DNA from 2 places in the Paenibacillus sepulcri genome. Region 1 is predicted to be linked to the other one. Evidence: riboswitches for the same ligand, from Rfam matches in the RefSeq annotation. Region 1 holds a riboswitch; the other holds the start of a gene.
The links. A riboswitch is a leader RNA that binds a small molecule or an ion and turns the genes downstream of it on or off. The one in region 1 is predicted to bind cyclic di-GMP.

Region 2: linked by a shared signal. The riboswitch ahead of ACFOLF_RS30015 (pyridoxal phosphate-dependent decarboxylase family protein) and the one ahead of ACFOLF_RS10420 (PilZ domain-containing protein) in region 1 are both predicted to bind cyclic di-GMP.

The regions. Positions count from the first base shown of each region.
Region 1 covers NZ_JBHRUP010000001.1:2,353,490-2,358,251, reverse strand. The annotation lists gene ACFOLF_RS10425 (HD-GYP domain-containing protein) at 1-1,026, shown strand, start outside; cyclic di-GMP riboswitch class I at 1,054-1,146, shown strand; gene ACFOLF_RS10420 (PilZ domain-containing protein) at 1,284-2,003, shown strand; gene ACFOLF_RS10415 (O-antigen ligase family protein) at 2,201-4,408, shown strand; gene ACFOLF_RS10410 (hypothetical protein) at 4,485-4,762, shown strand, end outside.
Region 2 covers NZ_JBHRUP010000001.1:6,912,601-6,917,362, reverse strand. The annotation lists gene ACFOLF_RS30020 (methyl-accepting chemotaxis protein) at 1-1,570, opposite strand, end outside; gene ACFOLF_RS30015 (pyridoxal phosphate-dependent decarboxylase family protein) at 1,563-3,245, opposite strand; cyclic di-GMP riboswitch class I at 3,358-3,444, opposite strand; gene ACFOLF_RS30010 (SDR family oxidoreductase) at 3,750-4,643, shown strand; gene ACFOLF_RS30005 (aldo/keto reductase) at 4,748-4,762, opposite strand, start outside.

The DNA of each region.
Region 1 (4,762 bases):
CTGCAGGAAAATGGCAACATTCTTCTGGGTGTCGGTGTCGAGCTGAATGAACGGTTTATCAATCGCCTGAAGATGCTGGGAGTCGATATGCTGTTCGTCGAAGATCCGTTTACCGAGGATCTGGAGCCGGAAACAGCGATCCGCGACGATACGCGCAGAAAAGCCCACGATGCTGTATTCAAAACCATGACCACGCTGAAGGACCATCCTATGACCAAGGGCAGAACCATTGCACCGGAGATGGGCCGGACGTTCCGGAATGTGTTTGGCCAGATCATGCAGGATCTGGTTACGCGGGCCGACGTTATGGTCAGCTTGACGAATATTCAAGTGGCGGATGGCTATCTGTTCCAGCATTCTGTGAATGTGGCAATACTGTCAGGAATAATGGGACTGGCTAAAGGCTACAACCGCAACCAGCTTGAGGAATTAGGCATGGGAGCGCTTCTGTTCGATATCGGGATGACAAGATTGCCCAAGGATCTTCTGAACAAGACCTCCCCGCTGACCCCTGAAGAGCGGGTCCTGATGGAGAAGCATACGGAGGATGGCTTCAATATTATCCGCGCCCAGCACGATATTTCCCTGTTGTCCGCGCATTGTGCTTTTCAGCATCACGAGCGGTACAATGGATCGGGTTACCCGCGTGGGCTGAAGGGGGATGCCATTCATGAATATGCGCAGATTGTGGCATTGGCCGATGTTTATGATGCGTTAACCTCGCCGAGGCCGCACCGCAAGCGTCATACGCCGACGGAAGCCATCGAGTTTTTATTCGCGGCCGGGAACACTTTCTTCGATCTTGATTTGATCCAAACCTTTTGCAAGCATATATCCATTTATCCGGTATCGACAACGGTACTGCTCAGCTCGGGTCAGATTGCGGTTGTGGCTCTGAATAATCCGCTTGCGGTCAACCGCCCGATCGTACGGATACTTCGCGAGTCGGACGGTACACCTCCTGCCCAGCCCTATCAGATTGACCTTAAGGATTCGCACAGTATCATGATCGTGGAAGAAATGTAAGAATAGCCTGTACCTAACTTCATATATATCCGATAATGGCAAACTTGCCGAAAGGCAAGGACGCAAAGCTAAAGGGTCTAAGGTTCTTGAAAAGGAGCGACTGACAGCCTGGCTGCCGAAATGAACACCCTTCAGCAGGGTGCAAGTCAAGCGGCTCCGAGGCAGAGGAACGGCTTTTTTCATTTCCTTGAACAGGCAATCCCTTATCAAACTCTCAAGACTCGGCCAGGCGATTGCACACTAAGGAGATGGTACTTATGAGCACGAATGCCCGCAGCAAGGAATTATACACGAAAGCAAAGCAAACTTACTCAGATAAGGTATTAATCCACAGCCGGACCGTAGTCGAGAAAGAAGGATATGTCTCAACGGGGATCCTGAGCCATATTGAAGGCGAGATGATGGAGATTGAAATGACGGAATACAAGTCATTTGATCTCGGTAATCCGGTGGAGATGACAATCTACTCTCCGGTGGGGATACAACGTCTGCAGTCGACGGTCATCGGCAAGGCGGAAGGATCTATCGCAGTTATATTTCCTGTCCGGGCCTTGAGCGGACTGGAAGAGAAACGGGAGTCGCCCCGTGTTCAGATTGACCATAAGGGCACCATGAAGAAAACAATTATTGAAACAAGAGAATTGTCAACAGGGCCGGAAAACTTCGAATTTATTGAAGATATGGAACTGGCCATACGAAATATAAGCTTATCCGGGCTGGGATTCATTGTTGCCGAGGGGCCGAGGCTAAAGACGAATGAGCGTCTGGAAGCCGTGTTGTCTCTAGGTTTTGAGCTGCCATGCTGGCTGGAGATCATACGCTATGACAGCGATGGAGCCCAATCCTTCTATGGTGCTCGCTTTTGCGATCTGGACGGGCTGCAGCAGCGAGCGCTGCGGGCCTTTATCCTGAGGGAGCAGGTCGCAGCCTATTATCGCAGGAAACAAGAAAAGGCCAGTGACAATCGGACTCATTAACTATAAACAACAGGTGCGCCGCGGCAATCGTGGAGCGCCTGTTTTTTTGTTCAAAGATAAGAAAATAAACTCTTCTTGCTGCTTCAGGCAGCAGCTCCATGTCACCTGATTTTCAAATCATCCTCAAACATGTTACAATATTTAGAAAATTTAGATATATCGGACAATTATAAAGAGAAATAGAAGAGGGGATTCAAATGCCAGTCGTTGTTGGTGCTGCCGGGCTGATGTTTACCGGGCTGCTGATTTGGTCCGCATACCGGAATGGAATGTTTTTTGACGCATCCTTTTACAGGTGGGAATGGATGCTTATGGCTTCAACCGTTTTATCCTTGTGTATTACGACTCGAATGCAGAGACGAATGACAAGGGGCAGCAGCAGCGGGATCTGTGAATATTTCATGGTGAAAAAAAATAAAGGGCCTGGAGAAGAGCCTGTGCGGGCCTCGGTGCCGCTGGCGGCTTATACGCCGCTGCTTATTGCGCTTTTGTTTGGATTGAGTCTAATCAACAAACCGGCTTCCGTACATGGAACTCTGGAGCAGTTGCTCAGATGGTCGGCTTATGGGGCATTCCTCATATCCGGGTATCTGTGGCTGAGAATCGGCCCTTTCCGGAGCTGGCTGTTCATGGCGCTTCAGGGTTCAGGCTTGTTCCTCATTGGCGGCGCGCTTGCCGGATGGCTCGGCTGGATAGACGTTCCGGAGATGATCCTGAGTACAGGGGATTCCAGTTTATCCGCAGTCGGTGCCCGGCTGGCCGGCTTCGTTCAGTATCCGAATTTCCTCGGAGCCGTCTCGGGAGCTTATTTGCTGTGGAACTGGCTTCTCATGATACGTGCAGGCAGTTATCGGACTTTCTTGCTTGCCGTCATGATGGCCGCGCCGCTGATGCTCGTGCTGCTGCTTACGGAATCCAGGGCAGCCTGGCTTACAACGGCTGTGGGATGGCTTGCCGGACTGCTGCTCCTGACCCGGGAGCAGCGGGTCAAATGGCTGGTTTACAGCGGCTGGACGCTTGTTGGAGCGGGGGCAGCCTATCGTATTGTTTTTGCCGCAGGTCTGCAAGGCAGTCATGAAGGCGTTGGCCACATGGGGGAGACGCTTGGGCTGCTTGCCATCCTGATGGCATCTGCAGCGGGCTTCACCGCACTTCGTACGGTATTTGCCGGCCTGTCCAGAAGACAGCTTGAGATTGCCGCGTGGGCCGGGTTGGGGGCAGCCTGTCTGATTATGGCGCTTCTCCTGCCGGCAGTGATTCAAGGCCGGATCAGCAGCGGTCATTTTCAAACCGCAGGCGCGCGTACGATGTTCTACAAGGATGCATGGAGCCTATTTCTGGAGGCGCCTCTCCTTGGTCAGGGCGGGGATACCTGGCGGATGCTGTTTACCCAAATCCAAACCTACCCGTATATTGGCAACGAAGTGCACAGCGGTTATTTGGATCTGCTGCTTGATCTTGGAATTGTCGGATTACTCGTATTTGCTTTCATGATGTACGGGCTGCTGCGGATAGTTTGGAGGCATGATCGGGCAGGAATCCTCCCTGTCGGCCTACTGATGGTTCATGCCGCCGTCGATTTTGACATGTCCTTCGGTTACTATTGGCTGCTTCTGTTTAGCTGGCTCGTCTACTACAGTCCGTACCCGGGGGCCGCGCAGAGGGGGCAATCGTTATTTGCTTCTCCACGCTCCGGACAGCTTCCGCCAAGATCGGTCTCCCTCGGCAAAAGGGCAGCAGCGAAGCGGCAGGCTGGATTCCAATTCACAGCAGCCCTGCTGACCGCTGCCGTCTTTGCTTTTGCTTCCGCGTATAGCTGGCAGTTTGACAAGGCTGTGGCGTATCGCGAGGCGGCTGCTTCGGCCGCAGGGAATGAGCAGACTGCGCTGCTGGAACGGGCTTTGGCAGCCAATCCCTATTGGAGCCGGATTCGTGTAGAGCTCTCGCAGCTCGTACCGCCGCTTACCGGCGCAAGACAGCTGGAGGCCGGCCTGCGCTATGAACCGCAGTCCGTACCGCTGCTCAGCGCCCTTGGTCTTTGCCATGCCAGGCTGGGGAACGTGAAACAAGCAGCAGCCTATCTGCGCCTGGCCCTGCAATATGATCATTACGATCGGGATAACCAGACAGGGGCGATTATGACGATGGCCCGATTGGCCCGGGATAAGCAGGCCGGGGGCCAGCTTGACGATTCCCGCCTTGCCGCAGCTACAGCCCTGGCTTTCTTCGAGGCTTTTGAATCCCAAGGAGCCGCAGCCAGACGGGGAGGGCGGGATTTCGAAGTCACTGCGGAATCGCGGAAGGCAGCGGAAGATACACGGCTGCTGCTAAGCGAGCTCGCCCGGGCCAGAACCGCTGCACAGACGAAGATGAGCAGTCCGCAGACAGAAAAGATAAACGCGTGATAGAGGCGCTTTAGCCCATTCCCTTAAGCTGCTGCAGCATACGCTGGAGTAAGAACTTGATGGGAGTGATCGGCAAATGGCCGCAGTATACGTCAAACCGAAAATGAAAAGACCGGGCAAGGGGAAAATCGTACGCTTGGCAAAGCCCAAAGGTCTGGCTCAAGCAACAGGACCAATCTTCAACCGGCTGACGGTTGTCTGGGTTCAGGGCAGCGGCGTGCCTTTCAATACGACCGGATTCTTTGCGCGATTGATCCGCAACAACCGGATTGTTTCCACAGCAGCCTTCGACCGCTTTGGGGTCGTTCGATTCAATAACATCAACACGCTGACAAATGTGAGCTACACGCTTCA
Region 2 (4,762 bases), 4.6 Mb from region 1:
GTGTAATGCCGGAAATTTGCTGCATGGCCGAGGTGATCTGCCCGAACGACCGCTCCACATTGACAACAGCCTCCTGCAGCTGCTCGGTGCACGTGGAAAACTGGCCCACTCCCTTGAAAATACCTTCGAAATTGGCATGCGTCTCGCTAATCCAGGCATGTCCCTGCGTGACGGCTTCATTGCCTTCAACAATACGGTTGATAACCAGCCGGCTGTTTTCCTGTGTGACCGAAACCAGCTCGGATATAGACAAAGCGGACTGTGAAGATTGCTCGGAGAGCTTCCGTACTTCCCCTGCAACTACAGCAAAGCCTTTGCCCTGCTCACCGACACGGGCCGCTTCAATTGATGCGTTAAGCGCCAGCAAATTCGTTTGGCTGGCAATATTGGAAATAATAGTTACAATATCTCCGATAGCCCGCGAATTATGGCCCAGAAGCTCAGCGGCCTCGAGGGAGTGCCGCATCGCCTCCTGTATGACCTCCATCTGATGCAACGTCTTCTCTACCAATTCCCGCCCGCCTTCGGATTGCTCTCTGACCAGAACCGCAATTGACTGCATCTCCTCCACATCCTGAGTAACCTCCGAGAGCTCCCCGTCAATTTCAGATACAGCTTCCGAACTGTTCGTGAGCCCTTCGACGATCCCATTGATGCCCTCGCTCATTTTGTTCATGGATACCGCTACCTGCAGCGCGCTCTGGCTTGTCTCTCCCGATGCCTGATGCAAATTGCGTGTCGTTCCCGAGATCTCGTCCGATGATGATAGAATCTGGCGGATCAACTCCTGCAGGTTCTGGCTCATCTGTCCGAACGACTGGGACAGCTTGCCCATCTCATCCTCACGCTTCAGTATAATCTGCTCGCTCAAGTCTCCGGCCGCCACCTTCTCCGTGGCCGACATCAGCCTGCGTATCGGCTTGGTGAAGATCCGGCTGATCGCCAGCGATACGATGGAGCCGATCAATAAAACGATGATGGTTATGATGACGGTGGACCAAAATATGGTCGATGACATTTTGGGTATAACAGAAGCATCCAGATCGATACCGAGTAGGGTGCTCGTGTTTCCATCCGTGTAGGGAACGAAGATGGATTTATGAATACCGAATTCATCCTTGTAGATTTCGCTGACAATTGTCTTGTTGTCAGTCAGAGCCTTGTTCATATCAGCCGTAAAAGGATAGTCGGTCCCGTAATCGTCCGGCACATCGGCTAACACGACGATATGGTCCTTTCCGCCGCTTTTGGAGAGCACATACACATTCTCCAGACCATTCTTAACTTTAACCTGTTCCAGATTTTGTTTCAGGGCGGCATAAAGCGGATCGCTTGCATCCTTTACTTCGGCCTCGTAACCGGGAATGCCGGCTACCAGATCCGAGACAACTCCGATATCCGTATTCAGCCTCAGATCGAACTGCTGCAGCAGCTTATCGACCAGATTCGTATTGACGTAATAAGTTGTGCCTGCAAATGCGGCGCATGTAAATAATTGCAGTAGCAGGATGCTGATGATGACTTTGAGCGACAGTCGTTCCCGCACGGGACGCAATAAGGAATTAAACAACTTCGACGGACCTCCCTGATTGATACGGAGAATGGTACTGCTCATAAATTTCGTCTACTCTCTCCTTTAAGTAGCCGACAATTGCCGGGACATGCTCAAGCTGTGTATAAGGCGAGATCACAAACAGCTTGCTGGCGTATAAGGGGACTTCCACACCTTCCTGGGATAAAACCAGCAGATGCTTCTTGGTGTCCCCAAAAAACATTTCATCGCGCCGCTCCCCGAGCAGTTCGAATAATCGTTCATTAAGCCGGTTGTTCCGGAGGAGCTCATCAAGCGGGCACTCCCCGGCCAATTCCTCTTGAAATCGGGAAATCCGGTTCTCATAAATCCTCAGCAGTGTCGTAATACCGGGATTGTCGGGATTTGCGATCACCATCTCGGGAACTTCCTTCATGAGCTGCCTGCGGAAAGCCAAATTGACCGATACAAACTGCGCCAGCAGCTGTTGATACCCTTCAATGCCAAAAGCCAGCAGAGCGCTGTAGATACTGATCGAGCTGGCCATTCTGGAGCATTCCAGCGTGTAACCGGTATGATACTGGCCGTATCCGCGGTATCCCACATAAGGCGTTTCATCGGGATTCAAATCAAGCAGCCGCAGAGATTCAGCTTCTTTAACCAGGAGCAGGCTCGTCAGATACGGCGTTTGTCCCAGCTTTTGAAAATCAAAGCACATGGTATCGGCAAGATGGATATGCTTCATTTTACCAGCGATCGCATGGAGAGCTCCCAGCGTTTCCATATCCAATGCAAGCGGATTAAGGGCAAAATCATAATCATTGAAAAAAGCGAAAAATCCTCCCAGCGCCGAGTCCGCATGAATATGCGGCCTGTTTAATCCATTAGCCGCGGCAGCTTGTACGGCAATATTCATAATTTCGGAAATATCGTCAATTCCCATAGCATCGGTCGTCCCCGTAGTGGCGACGATATAGATCGGAACTCCGCCTGAACGAATAACCTGCTCCAGTTTCCATTTCAAATCCGCTGTGTCCATGGAGCTGTCGCTTCTTGTCCGGATTTTGACCAGACGGTCGCTTCCAAGTCCTGTTGCTTCCATGGATTTGTACAGACTGTAATGAGCCGAATCCGAACAGAAGGCATACAGGTTATTCGGCACTCCCGTGCGCGAAGCATCCGGAGCGAATTTGACTATTGCCAGCCGCAGACCGGTGAAGATTGCCCCTTGTCCGCCCCAGGTTGTGTAGCCGCCGCTTCTCGTATGGTCATAACCGACCAGCTTGGACATCATGCTGACGACCCGCACTTCAGCCTCAGCGCCAGCCGGGCCATATACATCCCACAAATTATTGCCATTGACAAGCATCGCGGCGAGCATTCCCATAATGCCTGGAATCGATGCCATAGGCAGAATATTGGTCATAAAATATTTGGTATGGTAGGGATGCGCATGCATCAGTTCGATCAGGCCCCGGGTTACATCTTCCATCGCTTTCCCCTGCGGGGGGATGACACTGCTCTCATTCAGCTGTCCATAAAAATCGCCTGACCGGTCCTTGCTGCCCTTCAGGTTTACCCTCTCTGGGTCCTTCAAAAGATCGAAGCCCGTCATCAGCTGCTCCATAAGCTTCATCAATTGCATCCGGTCCTGCTCATTCCCATCATCGCTCGGAAACCATTGACGTACATCTTGAACTGGTGACATCTTCATGTAATAGCCTCTTTTCTGTAACCAATTTATTTTGTGATGCGAAAAACCCATAAATGATCCGCATAGCAAAAAACAGCATAATGGGCATGGCAAGCCTAAACAGCTGTTAAATGGATGCAACTGGCTGGCATTTCCACTGTTGGATGATGCCCCTGTAGTTTTGCGTCACTACTTTTCAATAGCTTTGCCTAGTATTCAATTTGTCTTCGCCGTGGAAATAATAGACCGGAAAGCTTAGTCGTATATTACTATTTTGTTCCATTATCTTCAAGGATTTTTGGGCCTTTTAACAATAAAATTATAAAATAAGTTACAAATTTATTACATTTATCGCGGTTTCGACATTTAAACCAGTTCTTAAGACTTAACTTTTCAGTTTTTCTTCTCTTATCCAGGGGAGCTATATTTTTTTCATTTCTGCATGCCCGGGGTAATAGTTCAATGGAACGCGTAAGAACATCGTATTCGTGGAATGATAGCTTATCGAAAGGAGTTGTTTCTCAAATGACGAAGCAGCCTATGACATCTCCAGGCGAAACACCAGCAAGGCCAACCACATTACCGCCGCAGCATCAAAGCCGGCAGCCAGGACTGGAATCCAAAATGACGCCAAGTCCGCAATTTGAATCTTCCGGATTGAAGGCAGCGGGCAAGCTGCAAGGCAAGGTAGCCATTATATCCGGAGCAGACAGCGGGATCGGCCGTGCCGTTGCGGTTGCCTATGCCAAGGAAGGCGCCGAAATAGCCGTTCTATATTTGAATGAACAAAGCGATGCGGAGGTAACCAAGCAGTTCGTGGAAGCGGCCGGCCGCCGCTGCATTCTGCTGGAGGGAGATATCGGCGATCCGAACTTCTGCCGCGAGGCCGTGGAGGAAACCGTTAAAAGCTTGGGAAAACTCGATATCGTCGTGAATAACGCGGCGGAGCAGCATCCCCAGGATAAGATTGAGCTCATTATTCCCCAACAGCTTGAACGGACCTTCAAAACCAATATTTTCGGAATGTTTTATTTAACGCAGGCGGCTATGCCTCATTTGGCAAGCGGTGCAGCAATCGTTAACACGACATCCGTAACCGCCTACCGGGGAAGCCCGACATTGCTCGATTATTCGGCGACCAAAGGAGCCATCGTTTCCTTTACCCGCTCCTTGTCGCTCAATCTTGCCGATCAGGGCATTCGCGTCAACGCCATAGCGCCCGGCCCTATCTGGACACCTCTTATTCCTTCAACCTTTGATGAGCAGAAGGTGGCCAAATTCGGCGCCGATGTCCCGCTCAAGCGTGCCGGACAGCCGGAGGAACTGGCTCCCGCTTATGTGTATCTCGCAAGCGAGGATTCTTCTTACATGAGTGGTCAAGTCCTTCACATCAATGGCGGGGAAATTGTGAACGGGTAGCATTCCCGAAGGAAATGATTTGCAGCATGGAACAACATAAAGAGGCCCGGACAAGCGAAGGAATTCGCTCGTCCGGGCCTGCCCATGCTTAACTATTCTCTTATTCAATAAGGTCCTCT